DNA from 2 places in the Arthrobacter sp. UYEF20 genome. Region 2 is predicted to be linked to the other one. Evidence: riboswitches for the same ligand, from Rfam matches in the RefSeq annotation. Region 2 holds a riboswitch; the other holds the start of a gene.
The links. Region 2 has a riboswitch for S-adenosylmethionine ahead of ABIB26_RS18005 (bifunctional o-acetylhomoserine/o-acetylserine sulfhydrylase). Riboswitches for the same ligand answer to the same signal wherever they lie in the genome.

Region 1: linked by a shared signal. The riboswitch ahead of ABIB26_RS17595 (DUF1737 domain-containing protein) and the one ahead of ABIB26_RS18005 (bifunctional o-acetylhomoserine/o-acetylserine sulfhydrylase) in region 2 are both predicted to bind S-adenosylmethionine.

What each region holds. Positions count from the first base shown of each region.
Region 1 is NZ_JBEPNP010000017.1:69,686-84,034, forward strand. It holds gene ABIB26_RS17560 (polysaccharide deacetylase family protein) at 1-338, shown strand, start outside; gene cls (cardiolipin synthase) at 363-1,838, opposite strand; gene ABIB26_RS17570 (aminodeoxychorismate lyase) at 1,977-2,945, shown strand; gene ABIB26_RS17575 (hypothetical protein) at 2,961-4,052, opposite strand; gene ABIB26_RS17580 (glycosyltransferase family 2 protein) at 4,049-5,344, opposite strand; gene ABIB26_RS17585 (ATP-grasp domain-containing protein) at 5,331-6,275, opposite strand; gene ABIB26_RS17590 (PIG-L deacetylase family protein) at 6,272-7,177, opposite strand; SAM riboswitch class IV at 7,833-7,949, shown strand; gene ABIB26_RS17595 (DUF1737 domain-containing protein) at 7,963-8,295, shown strand; gene ABIB26_RS17600 (rhodanese-like domain-containing protein) at 8,292-8,711, shown strand; gene ABIB26_RS17605 (O-succinylhomoserine sulfhydrylase) at 8,712-9,920, shown strand; gene ABIB26_RS17610 (glutamate--cysteine ligase 2) at 9,972-11,156, opposite strand; gene ABIB26_RS17615 (energy-coupling factor transporter transmembrane component T family protein) at 11,267-12,070, opposite strand; gene ABIB26_RS17620 (ABC transporter ATP-binding protein) at 12,067-13,749, opposite strand; gene ABIB26_RS17625 (ECF transporter S component) at 13,749-14,349, opposite strand, start outside.
Region 2 is NZ_JBEPNP010000018.1:53,523-67,871, reverse strand. It holds gene ABIB26_RS18005 (bifunctional o-acetylhomoserine/o-acetylserine sulfhydrylase) at 1-1,206, opposite strand, end outside; SAM riboswitch class IV at 1,269-1,384, opposite strand; gene ABIB26_RS18000 (VOC family protein) at 1,586-2,224, shown strand; gene ABIB26_RS17995 (CPBP family intramembrane glutamic endopeptidase) at 2,374-3,207, opposite strand; gene ABIB26_RS17990 (histidine phosphatase family protein) at 3,296-3,976, shown strand; gene ABIB26_RS17985 (bifunctional cytochrome P450/NADPH--P450 reductase) at 4,005-7,178, opposite strand; gene ABIB26_RS17980 (amidohydrolase family protein) at 7,368-8,600, opposite strand; gene ABIB26_RS17975 (NAD(P)/FAD-dependent oxidoreductase) at 8,612-9,739, opposite strand; gene ABIB26_RS17970 (glycine C-acetyltransferase) at 10,355-11,563, opposite strand; gene tdh (L-threonine 3-dehydrogenase) at 11,670-12,716, opposite strand; gene ABIB26_RS17960 (LysR family transcriptional regulator) at 12,882-13,787, shown strand; gene gatB (Asp-tRNA(Asn)/Glu-tRNA(Gln) amidotransferase subunit GatB) at 13,903-14,349, opposite strand, start outside.

The sequences.
Region 1 (14,349 bases), on a different contig from region 2:
ACGATGAGGTTCGCCGCTCCGGAAGCGTGGTTCCCACGACCACCCCCAAGCTGTGCCGGCCACCGTACGGCGCGGGCGCCTTCAGCCTGAACGTCTATGACGCCCTGGCGGCAGCCGGCTGCAGGCCCGCTTTCTGGACGGTGGACACCCGGGACTGGGATGGATCGTCGGCGGCGACCATCATCCAGCGGGTCCAGTATGGCGACGCGACTACCCCACGCGTCTACCCGGGCGGGGTCATCCTCATGCACGGCACCGGTCTTCATACCCTGGAGGCGCTGCCCGGCGTCCGCTCGGCACTGATCTACCGCGGCTACGCCACCTTCCACATTCGCTAGTGGCTCAACGGATGGTGTGGATTACTACTGCAGGGTGGCGGTCAGCCGTGCGACGTTGTCCACGTACTTGACCAGCATCGGCCGCTTCATCCAGTCCTCGAGCACCAGCTCGCGCGAGATCTCCCGGTAGGTGTCCTCCACGGCGCGGACCCTCTGCACGATGTCCTCGCCCAGGAGCATCACCGAGACCTCCAGGTTCAGCGAGAAGGAGCGCATGTCCATGTTGCTGGAGCCGAGGACGGCCACCTCGTCGTCGATGGTGAAGTGCTTGGCGTGCAGCACAAACGGAGCCTTGTACAGGTAGATCCGCACGCCGGCCTCCAGCAGGGCCTCGTAATAGGACTGCTGGGCGTGGTGGACCAGGAACTGGTCGCCCTTTTCGGAGACGAACAGTTCGACGTCGATGCCGCGCTGCGCCGCCGTCGTCACCGCGTAGAGCAGGGAGTCGTCCGGGACGAAATACGGGCTGCAGATCGAAATCTTGTGCTGCGCCGAGTAGATCAGCGTGTTGAAGAGCCGGAGGTTGTTTTCGGTGATGAAGCCGGGGCCGCTGGGCACCACCTGGGCCGTGATGCTGCCAGCGTGCAGTTCGGGCCGGTGCGCGAGCTGGTCCTCGAGCGACTCGTCGGTCTCGCTGAGCCAGTCGGTGGCGAAGACCACGTTGAGCGTCGTGACGATCGGACCGCGCAGGCAGGCCATCAGCTCCACCCACTCGCGGCCGATCTTCCGGTGCCGCGGGTTGTTGTAGGAGGGCTCGATCAGGTTCTGCGAGCCGGTGAAGGCGATCTCGCCGTCGATCACCAGGATCTTGCGGTGGTTGCGCAGGTCCGGCCGGCGCCACTGCCCGTGCACGGGCCGCAGCGGTAGCATGGGCCGCCAGCGGATCTTGCTGGCCTTGAGCCGGGCGATCAGTTTGCCGTAGCCCTTGATCCGCAGCGTGCCGAGGTGGTCGAAGAGCAGCCGGACTTCGACGCCGCGCTCGGCCGCCTCTTCGAGGGCCGTCAGAAGATCGTCCGTGACGTGGTCGCTGCTCATGATGTAGAACTCCGCGTTGACGAAGTCCTTGGCCTCGCGGACCGCCGCCGCCATCGCCCTGATGGAATCCGGATAGCCGGGCAGCAGCTCCACGCTGTTGCCGTCCACCATCGGCAGCGAGCCAAGGGTCTTGTTCAGCTCGGCCGCGGAGGCCACCCATTCCGGGCCGTCGTAGCGGCTTTCCTGGCTGGCCAGCTCCGAGGTGCCCGCCCGGACCCGGGTGTTCACCGCCTCCTGCTGCGCCCGGCGCTTGCGGGAGAGCCGGAAGTTGCCGAAGAGCAGGAACAGCACCAGGCCCAGGGCCGGGACGAAGAAGATGCCCAGCAGCCACGCCATGGCGGTGGTGGGCCGGCGGTTTCCGGGGATGATGCCGAGGGCTAGCACGCGGATGGCGAGGTCGATCACGGTCACAATGAGAATGGCCCAGGACGGGAGCGTCCCCGCCAGCGGAAATGGCCACAGCACAGGCGAACCCCTCAAGCTCCAGACCCGCGGAACAGTTCCGGAACGGGCAACGTGCAAATCCTATCCGAGGCACGCCGCACGGACATGAAATCCCCCGCCACGGCGGGACGACCGCCCCTCGGGAACTAAGCTGAAACCATGACTTCTCCTGCCCCAGTTCCCGGCCCGGCGACGGTGCTGGTCTTCCTTGATCCCGAGTTCGAAGACGGCCGCATCGCAGACGCGTCCAAGCCGCAGTTGATGGCCACGGACCAGGGAGCCACCCGCGGTGACGGCGTCTTTGAATCGCTCCTCGCCGTGGGCGGCCGGCCCAGGAAGCTGCAGGCCCATTTAAGCCGTCTGGCCGGGTCCGCCCGCTTGCTGGAGCTGGACATTCCCGCGGAGGACCAGTGGCGGCGCGCCATTGAGACCGCGATCAGCGAGTACCGGAGCCAGCATGTGCCCGCCACGGCGGACGACACGGCTCCTGCTGATGAGCTGGTGGTGAAGCTCCTCGTGACGCGCGGCGTCGAGGGCGGGGGCGGGCCTACTTGCTGGGTCCAGGCCTCCGCTCCCGCCGCCGCGGGCCACCGCCAGCGCGCGACGGGGATCGACGTCATCCTCCTGGACCGCGGCTACGACAGCGAGGTGGGCGAGCGCGCCCCCTGGCTGCTCCTGGGCGCCAAGACCCTCTCCTACGCCGTCAATATGGCAGCGCTGCGCTACGCCCACCATCGGGGCGCCGACGATGTCATCTTCACCTCCGCGGACGGCAGGGTCCTCGAGGGCCCGACGTCGACAGTCCTGCTGGCGCACCTGGAAACCTCCGACGATGGCGAGGGCGGCATCCGCACGGTCCGGCGGCTCATCACACCCCAGCTGGACAGCGGCATCCTGCCCGGAACCTCGCAGGGCGCCTTGTTCGCCGCCGCCAAGGCTGCCGGCTGGGAGCTGGGCTACGGACCGCTGGAGCCGAAAGACCTGCTCGACGCCGATGCCGTGTGGCTGATTTCGAGCATCCGGCTGCTGGCGCCGGTCAACCACCTGGACGGCAAGGAGATCGGCACTCCGGAATTGCGCAAGCAGCTCACGGCCGAGCTGAACGTGCTCTACGCCACCATCGAGTAGCCGGCGCTCGGAGGCTTAGGCCCAGGCTTTTTTGAGCGCGCGCCAGGCGTCGTCGTCGAGCATGCTGGACGGTGTGACGGCGACGGCGGCCGCTCCGCCGGCGACGGAAGCCTGCAGCCCGCTCGCCAGGTCCGCGGCGGAGACACTGCCGTCCTTGGCCCACATCCCTATCGAGATAGCGAACTTGCCGGACCGCTTCGCCATGGCGCTGGCCAGCTCGGCGGAGTACGCCGGTGCGGCGTCGTTGAGCGCGAAGTAGTTCCACACGACGAGCCGGTCCGCGGCCGCGGCGAGCAGCCTGTAGTCATGGCCGCTCTCCGGCCTGTCGCCGGAAGGATCGTGCCACGGCGCACGGACGTCCATGTCGAGGGTGGCACCGTTGGCGTGCGCGGCCGCCGTCGCCTTGGCCACTAGGCCAGCCACCGACTTCGACCGCCAGGACCCGATGCTGGGGTGTTCGACGTCGATGTTCCCGTTCGCGAGCCGCGGCCAGTCCGGGGCGCCGCTGGCCAGCCTGTAGGAATCGCGGTCGTCGCCGCCGTAGGTGTTGTTGTCGAACATCAGTTCCGTCAGGGCCACGGCGTCCGGCTGGTACCGCGCGGTCACCTCGGCCACGAAGTCCACGAGCCGCTCCCCGACGGGTCCGGTCGTGAGGGCGGTGACGCTTGCGAAGTCTTTGGACCGGGTGCCGTCGAAGTTGACGCCGGCCACGCCGGGGTTGGTGCTGATCCAGCCCGGCACCAGCAAGTCGATGGTCAGAGTGATCCTGCGTTTCTTGCCATCGCCGCCGATGCCGAGGGCCTTGATCGCTTCGGCCACGTGGTCCCGGCCGGGGACAGCCTCAATCTCGGGGTGGGCGTCCCAGGGGAACGCCGTCCAGTCCAGCCGCCCGACGCTAATGGTGACGCTGTTGGCGTTCACCTCGTCAAGCCTCTTGGCCAGGGCCGGCAGGGTGGAGGCGGCATCGACCACGGTTTCGTAGCCGACGCCGACCGTGCGCTCCGCGGCGGGCGCAGTCGCTTCGCGCGGTTCCCCGCACCCTGTGGCGGCAAGCGCCAGCACGGACAGGAGCGCCAGGGCGGGGAGGAAGGCCGGTCCGCGCCTCAAACGTTGACCTCCGCGCGCGGGGCGGGCGCGGTGACACTGACGACTCCGGTCCGCGTGAGCTTGTTCCAGTGAGCCTCCTTGCCCCGGAGTTCCTGGACGAGCGCGGCCACCATGGTCAGGCTCGTGAATACGGAATAGAGCGGGATGAGCGGGAGCGCCCAGACATGCCGCAGGTCTTTCCACGCCCTGTTCATGGCCAGGGCAAACACTGTGAGCAGCAACGTGATGAACAGCCCCAGCCAACCAAGGACCGCCCAGGCGTCGGCGCCGAGCGGGCTACGGCCCAGTGCCACGAGGAAGACCAGGTCCAGGAGCACGATGATCTGGAGCACCGGGAGGACCACCATGGTTATGGTGTTGAAGAGCAGGTAGGCACCGAACTGGCCGTGCCGGAGGTTCCCGATCATGCCCTTGTGGACGCCCATGGTCTGCAGCAGCCCGCGTGCCCAGCGGACGCGCTGGCGCCAGAGCGCACGGATGGTTGACGGCGACTCAGCATAGACGAGCGCCCGCGGAGCGAAGACCACCCGGTAGCCGGCCTTGTGCACCCGCCACGTGAGCTCCAGGTCCTCGCCTACCGTGTCTTCTCGGAACGGTCCGATCTCCGCCAGGACGCGGCGAGGGAATGCCCCGATGTTGCCGGAGACTATGGGGAGGCAGCCGATCATGGTCAGGGCCCGGCGGACCATCCCGGTGCCGACATGGCTGATGAAGGCCAGCAACCGCGTCTGGACCCGGTTAAGGTTCACCGGCCGGTCATCGCCGCAGACAGCCCCCGTGCGCTTGTCCGCGAAGCCCTGGAGCATCCGTTTGACGGTGTTCCTGGAGAAAATCCCGTCCGCGTCGACAAACATGAGGACGTCGCCGGTGGCCTTGTGGATGCCCAGGTTCAGGGCGGCGCCCTTGCCCGAGTTGGCTTGCGCGAGGACCGTGATCCGGGGATCCGAAGCGGCCAGGCTTGCCATCAGCTCGGCCGTGTTGTCCGTGGAACCGTCATCCACGAGGATCACCTCGTAGCGGTCGTACCCGGTGAGCTGGATGGAGCGGACGCAGTTCTCGATGACGGTCGCCTCGTTGAAAGCCGGGACAATGATCGACACGCTGGGCCAATCATCGAGCAGGGTGGGCGCTTCGCGGCGGCGGCGCCGGACGGCCCGGAGTTCAAACCAGACGGACAGCGGCAGCACCAGCAGCTTCATGAGCCCGAACACCAGGATCGGCAGCCCAATGAGGAGCAGGAGGAACTCGGCCTCCGGGACCGCTGAGGCGGAGGCGGATTCAAACCAGGACATTGGCGTACGCTCCTGTGCTTTGCCGGAAGGACGCTGGGTTGAAGGATGGAAGGGCGAACGACGCCAGGACGGCGTCCAGGAGTTCGGGGGCGCGTTCGCTGTTCGCGCCGAACCGGGCGTTTATTTCGAGGACCACCGGGGTCCCGCCAGCACGGCGGCGGACGTCGACGTCGACCGGACCCGTGAGGCCCAGCGAGCGGACGGCGGCCATCGCCACGTTGCCCACGTCAATGGCTTCGCCCGCTACGGCGCGGCGGGTGGTCACGGCGTTGCCCACGTTGCCCTGCGCCAGTTCGGTCTTCTCCACGACGACGACGAACGGTGCGGTGCCGTTGTGCGCCGGCGTTCCGAAGACCATGGGGCCGTATTCGGCGCCCGGGATGAACTCCTGGACAATCTGGCCCTCCGGCAGGTGGTGCCAGTCCACCTCCTCGCTGCCGTCGATGACGATCACTCCACGCCCGCCGCGGGAAACCCGGGGCTTGACGACTATGGGGCCGCCGAGCGCAGCCATGGCGGCGTCGGCGTCGGCGAAGTCCCTGGGCACCCCGAACCTCGGCACGGGGACCCCGGCCGAGTGCAGCTGCCAGGCCGTGAAGAGCTTGTCATTGGCGAGGGCCACCGGACCCGGGTCGCCGATGATGACACGGACGTCGGCCCCGAACGCGGAACGGAACGCCGCAAGCTGCGGGAGTTCCTCACTCACAGTGGGGATGACCAGGTTGATGCCCTCCTGGACCACCAGCCTGCGGAGCGCCGAAACCATATCCGGGTCCGAGGCCGGCGGGACCGGAACGACGGTGAGGCCGGCCCCGGCGGGGAGCTCCCGGATGTCGGTGCCCAGTACGGGAATGCCGCGGGCCTTGAGCTGCGCCGCGATGGCGCGGCCAGCGGGGCCTCCGGCGCCGGTGACCAGCACGCGGGGCTTCACAGCTTTTCCATTTCCGTGCTCAGGAGGCGGACGGGTTCATAGGCTTCGGCGACCCTGCGCCTCGCCTGTCCCCCGCGGAACGAGGCGATGCCGCGGACCCGCTCGGCCGTCATGTACGGCTTGGCGAGCTGGTCGCTGTGCATTTTGACGGCCTGGATCTTGGCATCCACGTAGTCGTCGATGTCGACGAACACGCTGGGGTTGAATTCGCGCGTCGCCGACGGGCTTTCGTAGCACAGGATCGAGTGATGCTGGCGGGCGGCCCGCAGGGTGGCCATGTGGACGGCCTGGTGATCCTGATGCTGGTCATGGTTGGAATGCGTGAGGATGATGTCCGGGTTATAGCGTGCAATTGCGGCCTCAATGACTCCGACCATTTCCTGGCCGTGCCGGTTCAGCTCCGTGTCGGTGAAATTGTGGTGGCTCATGCCGGAAAGGCCCATGAAGGCCGCGCCGCGCTGGGCATCCAGCGAACGCTCCAGGGCGTCTCCGCCACGCTTGCCATCGCTCATGACGAGTCCCTGCACCTCATGTCCGGAGTCGACGAACTTGGCCAGGGTCCCGCCGCAGGCCAGTTCGAGATCGTCAGGGTGGGCGCCGATGGCCAGAACCCTGCGGGGCTGGCGGGCCGGGACTCCCCCGGTGCGCAACGCCGTCGTGGCAACGCCCAGGGACGCGAGGGCTCCAACTGTCGCGGTGAAGTTGGCAGTCCGCCAGAACTCCGGAGCGTCGAGGATAAAGCAGGCCAGATTTGCCACCAGCAGCATCGAGCCAACCATGAGGAAAATCCTGCGCAACAGCTCGGGACGGCGCAGCCGGCGGTGAAACAAGGACCGGCCGAGCGCGGCGGCGACCACAAAAGTGATCAGGAAAACAATGAGCAAAACATAAATTGAGACCATGAGAAATCCAATTCCTTGGTTGAAGTGCCGGCGCCCCAATGCTGGGCCGGGTTAAATTGTTGGATCTTCAGATCCGGCCGCACAAACGGGCCAGGCCTTGGGGACGGGAGTAGGGCCATTTCTTGAGTCAGCCCGTGGGATCTCCGGCAGGGCACATCCCGGCGCCAGGCGCAGCCGTGATCGGTTGTGCGAGAACTTCTGGGCATTGACCGGCGCTTATGTAGCGCAGCGCAATAGCCCCCCGGCGTGTTGCGTGACATGTTCTTGAGACTTTCTGGAGACCTTGGACTTGCTCTTCCAGTAAACGCGAGAGGCCTATCAGTAGACCCGAGTAGGCACTACTTGAAACCTCATCTAAGTTAATTAATGGCCGGCGCAGGTAGTACTCGCATCTCATATGCCGACTACCCGGATTGGGCCTTTGGCAGAGTCAAAGGTTCCCGTACCAGGCAACTAGGAACGATCAACTGGGCGCCGGCTGGAAATTGCCGGCTAAATAACCGGGATTCAAGGACTACTATTCGGGAACAAATGAGGCATCTTTCGACCGGAATTCCTTGTGTTGCACCACCTGAGGAACCCTGGCCGGGGTCCGTGACTTAACATGACGACGGCGGCGGTGCGGGCCGGCGTCGTAAGTGTTACGTTTTTGGGGAGTCATGAGAACCGGTGCCAAGCCCTGACTGGCCGGTCGGCAACCCTCCCCTTTCGCGGCGGGGTGCCTCAGGTGAATACTCGGCATATCGACCCATTCGAGCTGCAAGCCTGAAAGAAGGAGTACCGTCGTGCCTGACGCATCCGCCCCCGCTGTCCCCAGCACAGCACCCGCCCCGTCCGCCGCCGTCCCCGGCGCGGCCGCCGAGGAAAAGCTGGCCTACCGCCTGTTCACCGGTCCCGACGACCGCTCCTTCTGCGAGCGGGTTTCGGCGGCGCTGGCCGAAGGCTACGTGCTGCACGGAAGCCCCTCCGCCGCCTTCAACGGCAGCAGTGTCATCGTCGCCCAGGCCGTCATCCTGCCGGCCGCAATTGCCAGTGCGGACGCCGCCGTCGCCGACGCGGTAGACGGCCTGGGAACTGACGGTTTCGGCTACGAAGAGACCATCGAGGGCCACGCGTGAGCTACGCCGGAGACCTGTTCCCGCAGGAGGCCTGGGCCAAGCTGGAGGCGGGCGCCATCCTGGTGGACGTCCGCACCGAGGCGGAATGGGCCCACATCGGCATCCCGGACACGGCATCCGCAAACGAAAAGCGGAACGATCCGCTCTTCATCCAGTGGAGCCTGGCCGGCGGCATCCCCAATTCGCAGTTCGTGAAGCAGCTGAAGCAGCAGGCGCCCGAGGATGCCGGTGCCGAGCTGGTGTTCCTCTGCCGTTCCGGCGCCCGCTCCATTGCCGCCGCAACCGCCGCCACCGAGGCCGGTTTCACCTCCTACAACGTCCTTGAGGGCTTCGAGGGCGAGCCGGACCGCTACGGCGAACGGACCGTCAACGGCTGGAAGAACCGTGGCCTGCCCACCAACCTCGGGAAGAACTAAGTGACTTTCAATCCCGACGCCGCCGGCTGGAGCCCCGACACCCAGGCCGTCCGGGGCGGACTTGACCGCACCGGCTTCCAGGAAACCACCGAGCCGATCTTCCTTAACTCCGGCTTCGTCTACGAATCCGCCGCCGCCGCCGAGCGCGCCTTCACCGGTGAGGACGAGCGCTTCGTCTACTCCCGCTACGGCAACCCCTCGGTCGCGACCTTCCAGGAACGCCTCCGGCTGCTCGAGGGCACCGAGGCGTGCTTTGCGACGGCGTCCGGCATGTCCGCGGTGTTCACCGCGCTCGGCGCGTTGCTGGGCACCGGGGACCGTGTGGTCGCCGCCCGCTCGCTGTTCGGCTCCTGCTTTGTGATCCTCAACGAAATCCTGCCGCGCTGGGGTGTGGAAACGGTCTTCGTCGACGGGCCGGACCTGGAGCAGTGGCGCGTGGCGTTGTCGGAGCCGACGACGGCGGTCTTCTTCGAGTCGCCGTCGAACCCGATGCAGGAGATTGTGGACATCGCCGCCGTGAGCGGGCTGGCCCACGCCGCCGGCGCGACCGTCGTCGTCGACAACGTCTTTGCCACCCCCCTGCTGCAGCGCTGCGGGGACCTCGGCGCGGACGTGGTGGTCTACTCCGGCACCAAGCACATCGACGGCCAGGGCAGGGTGCTCGGCGGCGCGATCCTGGGCACCAAGGCGTTCATTGACGGCCCGGTCAAGCAGCTTATGCGGCACACCGGACCGGCGCTCTCCGCCTTCAACGCGTGGGTCCTGACCAAGGGCCTGGAGACCATGGCCCTGAGGGTGAACCATTCCTCGGCGTCCGCCCTGCGGCTGGCGGAGTGGCTCGAGGGGCAGCCCGCGGTCAGCTGGATCAAGTACCCGCTCCTGCCGTCCCATCCCCAGTACGAGCTCGCGGCCCAGCAGATGAAGGCCGGCGGCACTGTGCTGACGTTTGAGCTTTCCCCGTCCCCCGGGCGCTCCGCGAAGGAAGCCGCGTTCGCACTGCTGGACGCGCTGCGGATCATCGACATCTCCAACAACCTGGGCGATTCTAAGTCCCTCATCACGCACCCCGCCACGACGACGCACCGCGCCATGGGCCCGGACGGCCGCGCGGCGATCGGGCTCAGCGACGGCGTGGTGCGGCTCTCCTTGGGCCTGGAAGACGTCGAGGACCTGATCCGCGATCTCGGGCAGGCGCTCAAACAGGTCTGACCGGGGATTCTTCCTTCCGCGGGACGGCATCCCGCGGCAGCGTCTCTTCAGTCAGGCCCGGCGCACCCGCCCCAGGGCCGACGGCTGGTGCGCGGGATCCCGGGACGCCGAGCCCAGCATGGTCACCTTGACGGCCCGGTCGACGACGGCGGCGAGCCCGCCTTCCCGGAACGGCCGGCGCTGCAGCTGCGAACCGGTTCCCTCGGCGAGGATCCGTGCGATGCCCTCGTGGACCAGTTCCAGCTCCGCCTGCTCCGCCAGGACCGGGGCCAGATAGTCCACGAGGGCGTGGACCACATCCGCCGCCGGCGCGGGCGTAAAGGTCCCGAAGTCCAGCAGCTGGCCGCGGAGCCCGCCATTACTGGCCTGCCAGGCGGCCATCCGCAGCAGCAGCGTCGGCACCGGGGCTGGTTCAACGCCGTCGTTCCACTCCCGGCAGGCCGATTCGACCAGGGCACGCACCAACACGGCGATCAGCGCCGCGTCGTCGGCCCGCAGGCAGACGTCGGCGACCCGGACCTCCACGGTGGGATGGTGCCTGCACAGCCGGGCGTCGAAATAGATCATCCCCTCGTCCAGCAGCACACCGCTTTCCACCAGCCGGGTCACCACCCGCCGGTAGACCGGCAGGCTGCCGAAGATCATCGTGGGACCCGAGCCCGGCCAGCGGTTCCACGCCTGGGTGCGGTAGCTTTCAAACCCTGTCTCCGCGCCGTTCCAGTACGGGGAATTTGCGCTGAGGGCTATCAGCACGGCCAGCTTGTCCCGGATCCGGTCCATCACCGCCACGCCTTCCTCGGGGGATTCCACCAACGTGTGGACGTGGAACCCGCAGGTGAGCTGGTTCCGGACGATCAGCCCGAAGCGTTCCTGCATGCTCACATACCGCGGCGACGGCGTTGTGTGCGTCGCGGATCCCCTCGGCGACGTGGCCAGGGCTGCGATGCGGCCGCCGTGTGCCCGTGCGGCCCGGTCCGCGAGCGCACGGCCCTGCCTGAGCTGCTGGAGCAATTGGGGGTAGCCCAGACACGGCTGCGTCTGGGTTTCGATCTGCTCCAGCTTGAGCTCGAGGCTGAACCCGGCGTCTTCGTGGACCGGCCCCTGCGCCGGGACCACCCGGCCGGCGTCGTGCTTCTGCGGGACCAGGCTGGGCAGCATGACGTCGGCCAGGGCGAGCGGCATCCCCGTTTCGGGGTCCACTATCAGCAGTTCTTCCTCCACGCCGAAGGTGCGCATAAATCTATTGTGCGTCAGGACCCGCGGAAGCGCGCTACCCCAACGCGGGGTCACTCCGCGCGCGGCGACAGGTTCCGGGGCAGGGCGCGCACCGCTGCGTTGCGGGCTTCCTATTGCCGGGTGAGGAACACGAGATTCCAGGTCCCGGCGGCCAGCGCCGCGGCGACGGCGGCAGCGGCAATGCCGAGCCCGCCCAGCAGGACCCAGGCGTCGAGGCTGCTGAAGGTGGAGGGCCGCGCCCAGGTGCGCTGGGCGCCGCCGAAGCCGCGGGCCTCCATGGTGACGGCCAGGCGGGAGGCGCGCCGGATGGCCTGCACGAGGAGCCCGAAGCTCTGCCCCAGCGTGGACCGGAGCCGCTGGTACGGGTTGCCGCGCGAGCCCACGCCGCGGGCCCGCCGCGCCATGCCGATGGTCTGCCACTCTTCGGCCATGAGCCCCACGAGCCGCATCGCGGCCAAGGTGCCCAGGACGAATCGGTGCGGCAGTTTCGCGTTCTGGGCCAGCGCGTCGGCAAGGTCCGTGGGGTCCGTGCAGCTCATCAGCAGCACCGCCGGCAGCGCGATGGCGAGTCCGCGGAGCAGGAAGCCCAGCCCCAGTTCAAGGGAACCGTCGCTTACGGACCAGATGCCGGCGTCGAGCAGTATTCTTCCGCTATCCGGCGCCAGGATGGCCGTACTCCAGCCGCCCAGCGCCGCGGCCAGGATCAACGGCCAGCCGCGCTGCCAGAGCAGCGCGAGGCTCAGCCCGGCCAACGGAAACAGCGCCACTTCGAAGGCCAGCGCCACCGACGCTGAAACCCAGTCGATGGACAGCGCCAGCACGAGGGTGATCAGCACGACGGCGGTGAACTTGGCCAGCGGGTTGGCGCGGGTCAGCAGGGCCTGGTTGCCGCGCAGGCTCAGGACGTCCCTCACTGCGCCTGCACCGGACCCGGTACGCGATCGCCCGGTACGCGACTGCCCGGCTCGCGATCGCCCGGTTCCCGGTGCTCCGGGGCGCGGAGGCTGAGCTGGGTGCCGCCCAGGACCGCGGTGAATTCCGCGTCGTGGGTTACCGACACGACGGCGGTGCCGGCGTCGAGGAGTTCGGAGAGGAGGGAGGCGAGCTCGGCCCAGGTGTTGGCATCCTGGCCGAAGGTGGGCTCGTCCAGGACGAGCACCTGCGGATGGGCCGCGAGCACGGTGGCAACCGAGAGCCGCCGCTTTTCGCCGCCGGAGAGTGTGTAGGGGTTCGCGTCCACCAGTTCGGTCAGCCGGAGCCGCTCCAGCAGTTCGTCCACCCGTTCTTCGCCCCGGCCCAGGTGCCGGGGACCGAACATCAACTCGTCGAGCACCCGGCCGGTGACGAACTGGTGTTCGGGTTCCTGGAAGACGGTACCGATCCGGGCAATCAGCTGTTGAGCCTTCCACTGGTACGGATCGGTCCCGGCGCCGGCGCTCAGCTCCGGCGTGGCGGAGACCGCGCCGGACACCGGCGCCAGCAGGCCGGCCAGGGTCAGGGCGAACGTCGACTTGCCGGAGCCGTTGGGGCCGGTGATGGTCAGCGCCTCGCCGGCCCGGATCCGGGCTGTGAGGCCGGACTGCACCGGTACCGGGGCGATGGCCCTGAAGCCCCTGCGCAGACCGGATCGGCGGGGGTGTTCGCGGGAGACCGCCAGGTTGTCGGCCGCCATCAGGAGGGTCCCGGCGTCGGGCTGTCCGGGCAGGGATGCTTTTGCGGAGCCAGCGACCGGCAAGCCCGCGGCAGACGCTGCCCGCACCCGGGTCGGCGGCACGTAACCGGGCACCCAGACGCCCGCGGCGGTGAGCATGTCCCGCGCCTGCACCAGGACCTGGTCCGGCGGGCCGTCGATCAACACGGCCGTATCCGTGGCGGATCCCGGCTGCAGGACCACGATCCGGTCCACAAGGTCCTTCCAGACGGCCACCCGGTGCTCCACCACCACGAGCGTGGCGCCGGTCTTGTCCAGGCAGCGGCCCACGGCGTCGCGGACTTCCAGGACGCCGGCGGGGTCCAGGTTGGCGGTGGGTTCGTCGAGCAGGAGCAGCCCGGGCCGCATCGCCAGGATGCCGGCGAGCGCCAGCCGCTGCTTCTGGCCGCCGGAGAGGGCCGAGGTCGGGTGGTCCAGCGGCAGCCGGCCCAGCCCGACGTCGTCGAGCGCTTCCCGCACCCGCGCCCAGATCTCCGCCGGGGGCACGGACAGGTTTTCCGCCCCGAAGGCGACGTCGTCACCGAGACGGGAGAGCACCACCTGCGTCTCCGGGTCCTGCTGCACCAGCCCCGCCCGGCCGCGCCGGGCCCGCGGCGGGGCGCCGTCGATCAGCAGGCTGCCGGTCTCGTCGGAATCCTCTGCCGTGTTGTCGCCGAGGGCGTCGGCTGCGTTGTCGCCGAGGACCCCGGCCAGGGCGTGGAGCAGCGTCGATTTGCCGGCGCCGGAAGGCCCGAGCAGCAGCACCCGCTCCCCGGGCCTGATGTCCAGGTCCAGCCCGTTGACTGCGGGCCGCGGCCGGCCGGCGTGCCGCCAGCCCCAGCCGCGGGCCGTGACCGCGGCCGGGCGGACGCCGTCGGAAGATGTCGGGCAGTGTGCCGGCATCAGGAGAACACAGGCTCCGTGGCGGCCTTGCGCGAGGCGAACGAGCTCAGCACCCCGGTCTTGGCGAGACCCCGGGTGGCGAGCCAGGACAGGGCGCCGGCGATAATGGCGCCGGAGACGGACATGAAGATGATGTACGCGAGCTTGTCCCCGGCGGCATAGGCGATGTTCCAGCCCCATGGCGCGAAGGAGTCATTCAGGGCGCCGAACAGCCCGGCACCGGCACCGGCCAGCAGGGAAACCGGCAGGTTGAACTTCTTGTAGACGAACGCTGCGAACACGAGCTCGGCTCCGAGGCCCTGGAGCACGCCGGAGATCAGGACAGTGGTGCCGTATTGCGAGCCCATGATCAGCTCACCGGTGGCGGCCACCGTTTCGCAGAACAGTGCCGCCCCGGGCTTGCGGATGATGAGCATGCCCAGCACGGCGGGAATCATCCAGCCGCCGGCGTAGAGCCCGGTCAGCGGCGGGTAGAACGCGTTGACGGGTGCGGAAATGAGGTTGGCGCCCTGGGACCAGGCCCAGAAAATGACGCCGCCGGCCACCGCGATCAACGCGGCCACCACGATGTCCACCACACGCCAGTTGTAGCTGCGCCGG
Region 2 (14,349 bases):
CTGCTGTTCGGGCGAGAGCTGGCTGTGGGTGGTCGACGCCGGGTGGATGACCAGCGAGCGCACGTCGCCGATGTTCGCCACGTGCGAGTGCAGTTCGAGGGCGTCGACGAAGCGCTTGCCGGCCTCTGCTCCCCCGGCGATGTTGAACGCCACGACGGCGCCCGTTCCCTTGGGCCCGTACTTGCGGCCGCGCTCGTACCAGGGGCTGGAGGGCAGCCCGGCGTAGGCGACCGATTCGACGTCGGCCCGGGCCTCGAGCCATTCGGCCACCCGGGTGGCGTTGGCGACGTGGCGTTCGACGCGCAGGCTCAGGGTCTCGATGCCCTGGGCGATGAGGAAGGCGTTGAACGGCGACACGGCGGAGCCGAGGTCACGCAGGAGCTGGACGCGGGCCTTGAGGATGTAGGAGAGATTCGCGCCCAGGGCGCCGTCCGCCCCGAGGTCCCGGGCGTAGACGAGTCCGTTGTAGCTGGGGTCCGGGGTGTTGAAGCCGGGGAACCGCTCCGGGTCCTTGCCGAAGTCGAAGTTGCCGGAGTCCACGATCACGCCGGCGATTGCGGCACCGTGGCCGCCGAGGTACTTGGTGGCGGAGTGGACCACGATGTCCGCACCCCACTCGATCGGCCGGATCAGGTACGGCGTGGAGAGGGTGTTGTCCACGATCAGCGGGACCCCGGCCCCGTGGGCCACCTTCGAGATGCCCTCGAGGTCCAGGACGTCCTGGCGGGGGTTGGAGACCACTTCGCCGAAGAACAGCTTGGTGTTGGGCCGGACGGCGTCGCGCCACTGCTCCAGGTTGTCCGGGTCCTCCACGAAGGTCACGGAGATGCCGAACTTCTTCAGCGTGTGGGCCAGCAGGTTGTAGGTTCCGCCGTAAAGGCTGGGGCTGGCCACCACGTGGTCGCCGGCCTCGGCGACGTTCAGGATCGCGAAGGTCTCCGCAGCCTGGCCGGAACTGAGCAGCAGCGCCCCGAGACCGCCTTCCAGGCTCGCCACCCGCTGCTCCACCGCGTCCTGGGTGGGATTGCCGATCCGGGTGTAGATAGGGGCGAGTTCGGCAAGCGCGAAGCGGTTGGCGGCGCTTTCGGCGCTGGGGAACACGAACGACGTCGTCTGGTAGATGGGCAGGGAACGCGCGCCGGTCGCGCTGTCCGGCTCCTGGCCGGCGTGGATCTGGCGGGTTTCGAAGGACCAGGCATTGGACATCGGGATACTCCTCAAGGACCGGGCACAGGCCACCCACAGGCCATCGGCCCGGGGCGGTGCAGGCGCCGCGCTTGCCCTCCGGCGGGCGCCGGACGGCCAGGTCTTCACCCGGGGCACCCCACCGCGATACGAGGGTTGCCGGCCAGCAAGCCGGGGCTATCCGCTGGCACTCATGACCTGGCTTCAGTGTAGGAACGCTGTGCGGGCCTTGGATAGCTTTGTGACGAAGATGAAGCCCGCCCTCCGGCGCCCCGGGTCCGGGGGCGGGTCCTGCCGCGTCGGGCGCAACGATGGTCCCCGCACCACCACAGAATGACATCCCATCTCGCTTAGGCTGCCCTAAGCTGAGAGCTCCATCACAAAGTGCCAAGATGATGGCATGCGCATGGATCACGTCTCTTACGCCTGTGAACGAGATGGTTTGGCAGCCACCACCGACCGTATTGCGTCCGCCCTCGGCGTCGAAGCCGTAAAGGGCGGAATACACCCCCGTTTCGGGACCCGCAACATGATTATCCCGCTCGCGGGACACAAGTACCTGGAAGTCGTCGAGGTCCTGAACCACCCGGCCTCGGACAAGGCTCCCTTCGGCCAGGCCGTACGCGCCCGCTCCGAAGCGGGCGGCGGCTGGATGGGCTGGTGCGTCGAGGTTGACGACCTGGCGCCGTTCGAGCAGCGGCTCGGCCGCGCTGCCGCCAACGGCAACCGGAAGTTCCCCGACGGCCGCGAGCTGGTCTGGAAGCAGATCGGCATCCTGGGACTCATCGCCGACCCCCAGGTCCCGTACATGCTCAAGTGGGAGGGCGATCCGGAGCTGCACCCCTCCAACGCCTACCCGAGCGACGTCAAGATGACGGCCCTGACCATCGCCGGCTCGGCGGACCGCGTCACGGAATGGCTGGGTGAACAGGTGGAGAACCCGCTGGAAGATGTCGCCGTCAACTGGCTTGCCCCGCACGGCACGCCCGGCATCCTCTCCGTCACCTTCGAAACCGCTTCCGGAGCCGTCACCATCTGAGGCCTTCACCGCCCTAACACTTCGGCCGCCATCAGCGGGTGCCAATGACGTCACCCATTGATGGCGGCCGAGATCGTTTAACGGCGGGCGCGGGCGGGCCGGGCGCTACTCAGCCAGGCGCGGGCCGGGGCGGCTCAGCCCCGGCCGGCTCAGCCCAGGCCGATGGCCTTGCCGAAGAGGCTGAACCCGACGAACGCCACGATGTCCAGCAGCGCGTGGGCAATGACGAGCGGCATCACCCGGCGGGTCCGGGTGTAGATCAGCGCGAAGATCACGCCCATGACCGCATTGCCGATGAACGGCCCGAAGCCCTGGTACAGGTGGTAGCTGCCGCGCAGCATGGAGCTGGCAAAGATTGCCACGGGCATGCTCCAGCCGAACTTGCCCAGCCGGTCCAGCAGGTAGCCCACCACAATGACCTCCTCCACGATCCCGTGCCGGACCGCGGAGAGGATCAGCACCGGCACCGTCCACCAATAGGAGTCCAGCGCACTGGGGATGATCGCCGTCGTGATCCCCAGCGCCCGGCCGGCGGCGTACAGGCCCAGCGAGGGGATCCCGATCAGCGCGGCCAGGCCGAGTCCCTGCAGCAGGTCCTTGCCGGGCCGGGCGAAATTGAAGCCCAGCTTGCCGAAGGCGGTGGCGCCGTGGCTGCTACTTCCGGTCACGCTGCTGCTTCCGGACAGGCTGCCGTTTCCGGACAGGCTGCTGTTCACGGTCAGGCCGGCCCGGTGCTCGGTGAGGAAGTAGATCACCAGGGCCACCGGCACCAGCGCGAAGATGATGTCCAGCAGCTGGTAGGTGAGGTCGAAGTACTCGCGGCTGCTTTGCGAGCGGTTCAGCGTGGAGGTCCCCTGCGCCAGCGGCGCCCTGGTCATCTTGTCCAGCAGCTGCACCACGGAATACACAGCCGACTGCCCCAGCGACAGGCCCAGCACAATCAACACTTCTATCCGCAGCCGACGGCGGGAGGGAACCAACATGTTCCTATCTTGCCTGCAGTTGCTGGCAGTTGCCTGCTTCCGGGCTCTGGCGGGGCCGCCGGATGGCAGGGCCCTATGCTTGGGATGTATGAGTGCGCCCGGGAAAATCATCATGATCCGGCACGGCCAGTCTGCCGCCAACGCCGACACCTCCATTTACAACCGGGTGCCGGACTACCGGATCCCGCTCACGGGGCTGGGCCTCGAGCAGGCCCGGGCCGCCGGCGAGCAGGTCCGGCGCCTGCTCGATGGCCGCCAGGTCTGCGTTTATGTCTCCCCGTATCTACGGGCGTACCAGACCCTCGAGGCCCTGAACCTGGGCCCGCTGACAGAGCGGGTCATCGAGGAGCCGCGGCTGCGCGAGCAGGACTGGGCGAACTTCCAGATCGCCGGCGACATCGAGGACCAGAAGGAGCTCCGGAACGCCTACGGCCACTTCTTCTACCGTTTCCGGGAGGGCGAGTCCGGCTCCGATGTGTACGACAGGATCTCCTCGTTCATGGAGACGCTGTACCGGCACTGGTCCAAGCCCAGTTATGCCCCGAACGCCCTGTTCGTGACACACGGGCTCACCATGCGGCTGTTCTGCATGCGCTGGTTCCATTGGTCCGTGGAGTACTTCGAGTCCTTGAACAACCCGGACAACGCCGAGGTCCGGACGCTGCTGCGGACCAGCCGCGGCAAGTATGAACTGGACAAGCCCTTCAGCCAGTGGGTGGACCGGCGCGTGGACGAGACCGTCCTGGACGCCCCGCCGATGTTCTTCTGAGCCGATGTTCTCCTGAGCGGTGGCATCTTCACGTGAAGATGTCGGCCACGTACCTGCCGTGGGTGCGTTCCACCTCGTCCATCCACGCCTCGGCGTCCGCCGCCGAGGCCCCGGTGGCCTCCCGGTAGATGAGCGCGCACGTGTCGCGGACCTGCGGCGCCATGTGCTTGCCGTCGCCGCAGACGTAGACCGTGGCGCCCTGTTTGACCAGCTCGACGACGTCGGCCCGGTCTGCCCAGAGCCGGTCCTGAACGTACTTCAGGCCGTCCTCGGGCGCGGTGGAAAAGACCGGCCGGAGATCGAGATTGGCTTGGCCCGCCCACGACGCAAGCTCCGCACGGTAGAGGAAATCGGCATCCGGGGCACGGCAGCCGAAGAACAACAAAGCGGGCGCCGGAGTCGTATCCTCGGCCTCGGCCCGCAGCGCCCGGTCCTGGACGAATCCGCGGAAGGGTGCCAGCCCGGTTCCTGCACAGACCATGATGAGCGGGACGTCCAGGGACGGGGGCGGGTGGAAGGCCGCATTCGAGGGACAGACATTGACCGCAACCCTTGAACCGGGCCTGGCCTGGGCGAGGTAGGTGGATGAGGCACCTTCGAAGACGCCGCGGCCCGACCACGCCGGGGCCTGGATGACGGCGAAGGTCAGGGTTGCGTGGTCGGGGCTCCAGAGCGGGGACGAGGAGATGGAGTACCGCCGAGGCGTCAGCTGGGTCAGCAGCTGCAGGAACGAGGTGAACGACAGCTGGCATGACGGATACGTCTCGAGCAGGTCCAGGATGGAGACCCGCTTGTCGAGGATCTCCGCCGCATGGCGCCCGCGGTCCTGCGCCAGTGCCTCGAGCTCCCGGCGGTGGGCAGGATCCGCCGCGACCTCGGCCAGGTACTCGAGCTGGGTCCGCGTGGCCGGGACCGCAAGTTCGACATAACTGCTCAGCAGCTCACCCACGGCCACGGGAGTACCCGTAGGCAGGAAAGTGTCTCCCTGCTCCATGCTCAACAGGACGTGCGAGTCGTAGTCGAGGCTGAGGCGGGCCAGCGCGCGCTGCACGAGGTCGCTGGGATTCAGCGGCAGTACGGCCAGATAGTCGCCGGTCCGGTAGCTCATCCCGTCTGGCAGGGCGATCTCGACATGCCGCTTGGACCGGGCGCCGGGCTTCGACAGATCGACCAGTTCCCGGTTCACCACGACGGTACCCAGTGCCAGCCCGCTCTCGCGCAGCAGCGGGTCCCGGACGTTGCCCACGAACTGCAGCTCCAGCTGGCGCTGCGCGGCCGGCGGGCTGGTGCTCTGCCCGAGGGCGGCGTCCACGGCGGGCCAGAATCCCGCGTACCACTCGTCGAAATCGCCGAAGAAGTCGCCGCGGGCGTTGGCCTCTCCGCGGGCATAGATCCGCTCGGCACCGGCGTCCTCGAGCCGGGCGTCAATGGCCTTGGGCACCTGCTGGTAGGTCCGCGCCCAGTCCTTGTTGCCGTTGCCGAAGACCGTGTACCGCACCCCGGCGAGGCCGCCGGGCTGCAGGCCCTCGGTCCAGGTCAGGAACTTCCGGGCGTTGTCCGGCGGCTGCCCCTCGTAGGAGGAGGCCACGATGGTGACGAGCCCCGCCGTCGGCAGTCCGCCGGCTGCCTCGTCGAGCGGAGCGATGGTGGGGCTGTAGCCGCGCCGTCCGGCGTCGTTGGCAATGCGCTGGGCGAAATCCCTGGACGTGCCTGCATTGGAACCGTAGAGCACCCGGATCGGGACACCATTGGGGGCGGCGGCTGGCGCTTCCGCCTGCCGGGCATGTTCGACGGCGGCCTGGCTTGCCGTGTTGATCCGGACGTCCCGCCGGCGCACGTGGATGAACAGCCCTTCAGGCTTCATCGTCAGGGTGTGCTTGATCTGCAGTTCATAGCCCGGGTCCGCCGCCGTGATCTCGAAGCGCTGCAGGAGCTTGGCCAGGAACAGCATGGCCTCCTGCAGGGCAAAACCCCGGCCGATGCAGGAGCGCTGCCCGTTGCCGAAAGGCTTCCAGGCATTGGCGGGGATTTCCGCGGCCCGTTCCGGGGAGAACCGCTCCGGATCGAAGATGCCGGCGTCCTCGCCCCACGCCGCCTTGTCCCGGTGCAGCTGCGGGATCAGGACAAGGATGGGCTGGCCCGCGGGGACTTCGTAGCGGCCGCCGAGCGTCGTGTCCTCGTATGGAGCGACGTTGAATGCCGGGGCGGTGGGCCACAGCCGAAGCGTCTCCTTGAGGATCTGGTCCAGGTACCCCAGCCGGGGCAGGTGTTCGAACGTGGCGCTGTCGGTGCCAAGAACCTCGTCCACCACGGCGTGCGCCTTGGCCAGGACGCCCGGATGGCGCAGCAGTTCGTAGAGCGCAAAGGACAGCAGGCCGCTGGTGGTCTCATGCCCGGCGATCAGGAAGGTGACCATCTGATAGCGGATGTTTTCCTCGGACAGCCGCTCACCGGTCACCGGGTCCGCCGCGCTGAGCATGGTGTCGAGGATGTCCTCGCTGCCCGCCGGGCTGGGATTGCGCCGCCGGTCGCTGATGATCTGCTCGGCTACCTCGAACATCAGGGCATTGTCTTCCTCGAGCTGGTGCCGTCTGCGCAGCATGATCTTGTTCTGCACAGGGAGCCTGCGCGCTCGGTCCCTGGATTCGACCAGGGCGCGGACCATGGCGCCGACGAAGGGGTGCATCTCCGCCCGGTAGAGACTGTTGAACCGGTAGCTGAACGAGCACAGCGCGATGGTGTCCAGCGTCAGCCGGGTGGTGTTGTCCGGAACGTCGATCCGGGCGGTGGGGCCGAGCCTCTCCCACTTGAGCAGCAGCTGCTCGACGATGTCGTCCATGCCCGCGAACATGCGCTTCAGCGCCGCGGGCCCGAACGCCGGCATCAGGATCCGGTGTGCCTTTTGCCAGTTGGGTTCCTGTGTTTCTGCGGTGAACAGGCCGTCGCCGGCGAACTGCCGGACCTCCCGCAGGGCAATCCCCAGCACCTTGCCAAAACGGGATTCATCGCACACCTCGTTGACGAGCTGCTGGGAGGAGACGGCGACGACGCTGCGGTTGAAGAACTGGATGCGGACGATGGGGCCATACTGCTCGGCCACCTCGACTATTCCCAGGACGCCCTTGCTGGAGTCGATATCGGGCAGGTTGCCGACCACCGGCCGCGGCGGAGGCTGGGGTATGGGGACGCTGGGCGAAGGCATGGGCCCTCCTGGGCGGTCGCCAATCGACGCTTGTGAGCTACGTTTGCTGCCTGAACCGACGAGACTGTCCGGCTTCGATCCACGATACTCCGGCCAGATCAAGGGCACTATGGGTCCGGTGACGTCGCGGGGAAGCCTCCCGGGTGACCGTCAGCCTGGCCGGGGCCGCGCGATGACCTGGCGGCACAGTCAGCGGGCGCGGACGCCCGCCCGCCACACGGCGTGGGTGAGCGGGATGCCCGGCCGGTAGGCCAGGTGGGTTGCGGAAGGCGCGTTGAGCAGGTGCAGATCCGCGCGGTGTCCGACGGCGATCGAACCGACGGCGCGCTCGCCGTCGGCGTCGTTCCCGGACTCCCGGCCGAGAGCCAGTGCGCCGCCGTAGGTCGCCGCGCGCACGGCCTCGTGGACGCTGAGCCGCATCTGCAGCACCGCGGTGGTGACGCAGAACGCCATGGAGCTCGTGTAGGAGGTGCCCGGGTTGCAGTTGGAGGCCAGCGCCAGCTGCACCCCGGCGTCGAGCAGCTCCCGGCCCGGAGCCAGCGGCTGCCGGGTGGAGAGGTCGCAGGCCGGCAGGCAGGTGGCCACTGTTCCCCGTTTGCCGCCGGCACCGTCAACACCGCCGGCACCGTCCGCGGCGTCCCAGCCGGTCCAGCTAGCGGCGAGGGAATCGACGTCGGCGGCGGAGAGGTAGTTCACGTGGTCCACACTGGCCGCGCCGAATTCGACGGCGAGCTGCACGCCGGGGCCAACGCCCAGCTGGTTGCCGTGGACGCGCAGCCCCAGGCCGGCCTCCTTGCAGGCCCGGAGCACGCGGCGGGACTGGTCCTCGGTGAAGGCACCGCGTTCACAGAAGACATCCGCCCAGCGGACGTAGGGGCGGACCGCCGCAAGCATGGGTCCGCAGACGAGGTCCGTGTACTCCTCGGAATCCACGCCGTCGGGCACGAGGTGCGCGCCGAGGTAGGTCACCTCGTCCACCACGGTCGAGGCGATCCGGGCGCTGCGGGCCTCATTTTCCACGTCCAGTCCGTAGCCGGTCTTGGTCTCCAGGTACGTGGTGCCCTGCGAGACGGCCTCCGCCACCCGGCCCATCGCCAGCCGCGTCAGGTCGAAGTCGCTTGTGCTGCGGGTGGCGCCGGTGGTGACGGCAATGCCCCCGGCACTGTAGCTCTCCCCCGCCATCCGGGCCTCGAACTCGGCGGTCCGGTCCCCGGCGAAGATCAGGTGGGTGTGCGAATCCACCCAGCCCGGCAGCAGGGCACGGCCGCCGGCGTCGACAGCCCCGTCCGCGGCCGGCGCATCGGCAGCGGCGCCGAGCCAGGCGATCCGCTCCCCCTCGATCACCACTGCCGCGTTCTTCAGGACCCGGTGATCCGCGTCCTGGGTCATCAGTTCGGCGATGTTGGTGATGAGGGTGCTCATGAGTCCATTCTTCAGCGCCGGATGGACCAGCGCATAGCCGCCAGCGCCTCCACTGTCCGGGATGCCGGACTGGCGGCTCGGGCCGGGGCCGCGGTGCCGGTGCCGGCTCCTTGTCCGGCCAGGATCAGCCCGGCGGCCAGTTCCGCGAGGCCGGAGGAGGTCTGGAACCCGTAACCGCCCTGGCCTGCGAGCCAGAAGAATCCGGTGGCCTCGGCGTCGAATCCCACCACCGGGACGCCGTCGGCCGCCTCGGTCCTAAGCCCTGTCCACGCCTTGCGGACACCGCGGATCCCCAGGGTGGTGATGCTGTTTAGCCGGGCGATCAGGGCCTCGACGTCGCCCGGAATCGGCTGGGCGTCCTCGGGGCCGCTCGGAACGGACTCCGAGGGAGAGATCAGCACCTGCTCGCCGTCACGCCTGAAATAGAACGACTTGTCGGCAGCGGCCACCATGGGGGTGCCGTCCGGAAGGGGATGTTCGACGTCGACGATCGCCGCGGTGCGCCGGTACGGCTGCAGCTGGACCTTCTCGACACCGCTGAGGACGGCGAGTTCGTCCGCCCAGGCACCGGCGGCGTTGACCACGACGGCGGCCTGGAAGCCTTCCTGCCCGGCGCCGAGTTCCCAGCCGGTGCCGAGGCGCTGGGCGGAATGGACCCTGGCGCCGGTGATGATGTCCACGCCGCCGGCCTCGGCACGTTGGCGGTGGTCCTCGAGCAGAACGGGGGCGTTGCAGGCGAAGGATCCGGCATCCAGGCCTGCGGCGCTGAAGGATTCGCGGACCAGGACCGGGCACAGCTCCAGGGCCTCAGCGTGGGTGATCCGGCGCATGTGGCCGCTTGCTGCCGCACCGACGTCGGCGTCGTCCCCGATCAGCATGAAACTGCGGGGCGAGAGCACCGGCTCCGGCAGTTCGACGTCGCGCGCGGCGATCAGTTCCAGGGTGCGGAGGGTGAGCTCCTGGACCACGGGCGGGCCGTAGCTGGGAATCAGCTGCCGGGCCGAGCGCGCGGAGGTGTGGTATGCCAGGGTCTGCTCGGCCTCGACCAGGGCGACGCTGCATTGTCCGGCGAGGGTGGAGGCAAGGGACAGGCCGGCGATACCGCCGCCGACAATCACGACATCGTAATGAGCTGACATGGCTCCATCCTTGCAGACGGACTTGGTTGCGGCACGGGTTGCGGCGCCGCAAACAGATTCCCGCTGGGCGGGCGACTCCCCGGCTAGTAGGCATTTTTGTTGGTTCGTCGGGGGTTCAGGTTCAGGCGGTGGGGTGCCCGGGCTTAAGGACATGCCCCGCGCCGGGGTCGGCGGATGGGCATATTCCGCTTGTGCCCTCTCCAGGGCGCGAGAATTGGGCATGTCCTCCCGGGGAGCAGCCCGACGCCCCGCCGCCGGACACGCCCCACGCTTGACGGGACCGGCCCCACGCGCCCATGCCGTGACGGTCCTGCCCAGTTGCTTCGGCGCCGGGCGCCAAACGCGCGCGGGATTCCGGGCTTTGCCAGGGCCGGCAAGCGGCCGGGCGGCGGGCAACCGGGAAGGAGCGCCCCGCTGGCTGCCTGCGCACGACCAAGGAAACGAAAATGCCCACCGGACGGGGCATGCCCTATGCCAGGGCCGGCGCGAGGACATATTCCGGTTGTGCCCGGTCCCGGGCCCGAAGACTGGGCATGTCCTCCGACGCGAAGAGGTCGTGGCCCCTAAACCCCGGACGAACTAACGAAAAATGACCACTAGCCGGCGACTTCCCGGTTAGGCGGCCACGGCGTCCCGGCTGCGGACGAACGCCTGCACACAGGCCTCGACGTCTTCGGCGCTGTGCGCGGCGGAGAGCTGCACCCGGATCCGGGCGGCGCCCTTGGGCACCACCGGGTAGCTGAACGCCGTGACGAAGACTCCGTTGTGCAGCATCTGGTCCGCGACCTTGGCGGCCATCACGGCGTCGCCGAACATGACCGGGACGATCGCGTGTTCGCCCGGGAGCAGCTCGAAGCCCTCGTCGCCCATGCGGTTCCGGAACAGCTCCGCATTGGCGAAGAGCTTGCTGCGCAGTTCGCCGGAGTTCTCCACGAGGTCCAGGGCCGTGAGCGTGGCCGCGACAATGGCCGGGGCGAGGGAGTTGGAGAACAAGTACGGGCGGGCCTTCTGGCGGAGCATCGCGACAACCTCGCGGCGGCCGGAGACATAGCCGCCGGACGCGCCGCCCAGGGCCTTGCCGAAGGTTCCGGTGTAGATGTCCACGCGGTCCGAGACGCCGGCGTGTTCCGGGGTGCCGGCGCCCGTGGAGCCCATGAAGCCCACCGCGTGGGAGTCGTCCACCATGACCAGGGCGTCGTACTTTTCGGCGAGGTCGCAGATGGCTTCGAGCGGCGCCAGGAAGCCGTCCATGGAGAAGACGCCGTCCGTGACGATGATCTTGCGGCGGGCCGGGTTCTCCTGCGTGGTGGCCTCGATCAGCTTGGCTTCCAGGTCGGCCATGTCCTGGTTGGCGTAGCGGAAGCGCTGGGCCTTGCAGAGCCGGATGCCGTCGATGATCGAGGCGTGGTTCAGCGCGTCGGAGATGACGGCGTCCTCCGGGCCGAAGAGCGACTCGAACACGCCGCCGTTGGCGTCGAAGCAGCTGGAGAACAGGATGGTGTCCTCGGTGCCGAGGAACGTCGAGACGCGCTCCTCGAGGGCCAGATGCAGGTCCTGGGTGCCGCAGATGAAGCGCACGCTGGCCATGCCGAAGCCGCGCTCGTCCATCGCGGACTTGGCGGCGGCGATGATCTCCGGGTGGTCCGCCAGGCCCAGGTAGTTGTTGGCGCAGAAGTTCAGTACGTCCGCGCCGGACTCGCCGATCTGGCCGGCCTTGATGCGGTTGGCCTGGGGGGAATCGATGTGCCGTTCGGTCTTGAACAGGCCGGCGCTGCGGATCTCGTCCAGCTCGTGCTGCAACTGGTCCTTGATGGCTGAATACATGGGTTGTGCTCCTCAGCTGGGTGTGGTCGGTAGGGCCGGAAAACGGTGCCGGCGGGGCCGGTGGGCCGGCGGGGTGGCGGGTCCGGAAACTGGAAAGCCTAGAAGCCTAGAAGCCGGTCCAGTCCAGGACCACCTTGCCGCCGACGCCGGCGCGGGCGATCTCGAAGCCCTTCTCCCAGTCCGCGGCGGGCAGCGTGTCCGTGACGACGGCGGAGATGTTCGCGTGCAGTACGGGGTTGGAGGACAGCATGGCGCTCATCGCGTACCAGGTCTCGAACATCTCGCGGCCGTAGATGCCCTTCATGGTCAGCATATGCGTGACCACCTTGCCCCAGTCGATGTCGATCGACTGGCTGGGCAGTCCCAGCATCGCGATCCGGCCGCCGTGGTTCATGTTGTCGATCATCTCAGGCAGGGCCGTGGGGTGTCCGGACATTTCCATGCCGATGTCGAACCCTTCGCGCATGCCGAGATCGCGCTGCGCGTCCTTGACTCGCATCTTCGAGACATCGATCGCAAGGTCCACGCCGAGGCTGCGGGCGAGATCCAGCCGCGGCGCGGAGACGTCGGTAATGGCGATCTTCCGCGCCCCGGCATGGCGGGCGACGGCAATGGCCATCAGGCCGATGGGCCCGGCGCCGGTGATCAGCACGTCCTCGCCGACCAGGGGAAAGCTGAGGGCCGTGTGGACGGCGTTGCCGAAGGGATCGAAGATGGCGCCCAGTTCCGGCGTCACGGATGGGTCCTGGTGGACCCAGACGTTGGTCTCCGGGATCACGACATACTCGGCGAAGGCGCCGTCGCGCTGGACGCCGACACTGACCGTGTTGATGCACATCTGCTTGCGGCCGGCCCGGCAGTTGCGGCAGATGCCGCAGACGATGTGGCCTTCGCCGGAGACGCGGTGGCCCACCTTGACGTCCAGGACGTCCTCGCCGATCTCGACAACCTCGCCGTAAAACTCGTGGCCGGCGATCAGCGGCGCGTTGATGATGCCCTGGGCCCAGGCGTCCCAGGCCTGGATGTGCAGGTCCGTGCCGCAGATTCCGGTGGTCATGACGCGGATCTTGACATCACCGGGACCGGTTTCCGGCTCCGGGCGGTCCACCAGCTCGAATCCTGCGTGGGCGCCGGCCTTGTAGAGAGCCTTCATGGGCCTTCCTAACTGTGCTGATTACTCTGCTGGGTGGGTTGCCCTGCTGTCCGGGGACGGGTGGCGTGGGACAACTCACCCCATTAGAGCCGCTGTAAAGCATTAGCACAACCGGATTTTTCTCAATCGACGATTTAGCATGTTCTTCCGCATAGACTGGGCGGCATGGAAATCCATCAGCTTGAGATGCTCCGCGAACTGGGGGCCCTGGGCAGCGTCAAGGCCGTCGCCGAGACCTTGCTCGTGACGCCGTCGGCGGTGTCCCAGCAGCTGGCCGCCCTGCAGAAGACGGTGGACGTGCCGCTGACCCGGAAGGAGGGCCGGAACTTGGTGCTGACCGAGGCCGGCCAGGTGCTCGCGGATGCCGGCGCCGCTGTCGTCAGCGCGATGGCGGACGCCCGGACGGCGATCGGCGCGTACCACGGCTCGCCCGTGGCGCCGGTGACGCTCAGCGGTTTCCACAGCGCCGGCCAGGCGCTGTTCGCGCCGCTCGCCCGGCTGCTGGCCGCCCCGGACCAGCCGCGGATCCTGCTTTCCGACGAGGATGTGGCCCAGCAGGACTTCCCCGCCCTGACCGCCCGCTATGACCTGGTCCTGGCGCACCGGATGGACCACAGCCCGCGCTGGCCCGAGGAACGGGTAGCGGTGATCCCGCTCGCGCACGAGCCGCTCGATGTCGCGCTGCCTGCCGGGCACCGGCTGGCCGGCCAGCGGGCGGTGACGGCGGACGACGTCGTCGGCGAACCGTGGGTGACCAGCCACGCCGGCTATTCCCCCGCGGACGTGCTGTCCGCCGTCGCGGCCGTCTCCAGCAAGGAACTGAACATCGTGCACCGGATCAACGACTACTCCACGGTGGCAGCGCTGGTGGCGACGGGCAATGTGATCGGGCTGCTGCCGCGGCACACCGCGCGGCCCGTGCTGAACCCGGAGATCGTGCTGCGCCCTCTGGCGGGCATCAGCACCCGGCGGCGGATCGACATCCTGGCCCGGCCGGAGAACCTTAAACGCAGATCGGTCATGATGGTCTGCGAAGCACTGCAGACCATCATGACCGGGTTGGTCGCCTAAACCCGCCTAAACCCGCCCGGCTAACCCAAGTAGGTGGCAGTTGTTGTCGTTCTGAGGGTCCAAAACGACAACAACTGCGACCCAGTTGGGCAGGGCGGGAGCGTCAGCCTGCGACCTAGCCTTCGACGCCGAGGCGCTTCAGGATCAGCTCCTTGACGCGGCCGGCGTCGGCCTGCCCGCGGGTGGCCTTCATGACCCCGCCCACGATCGCGCCGATCGCCTGGAGCTTGCCGCCGCGTATCTTGTCTGCGACGCCGGGCTGCGCGGCGAGGGCCGCGTCGATCGCTTCCAGGAGGGGGCCGTCGTCGGAGACCACGGCGAGGCCGCGCTGCTCCACGATGTCCGCCGGGGTGCCTTCGCCGGCGAGCACGCCGTCGAGGACCTCGGTGGCCATCTTGTTGTTGATCTTGCCGTCCTCGACCATCTTGTTCAGTTCCACGATGGTGGCCGGTGCGACGCCGAGCTGGCCGGGGTCGACGTCGGCGTTCTTGGCGCGGCCGACGATCTCGCCCATCCACCACTTGCGCGCCACTGTGGCGGTGGCGCCGGCGGCGATGGTTTC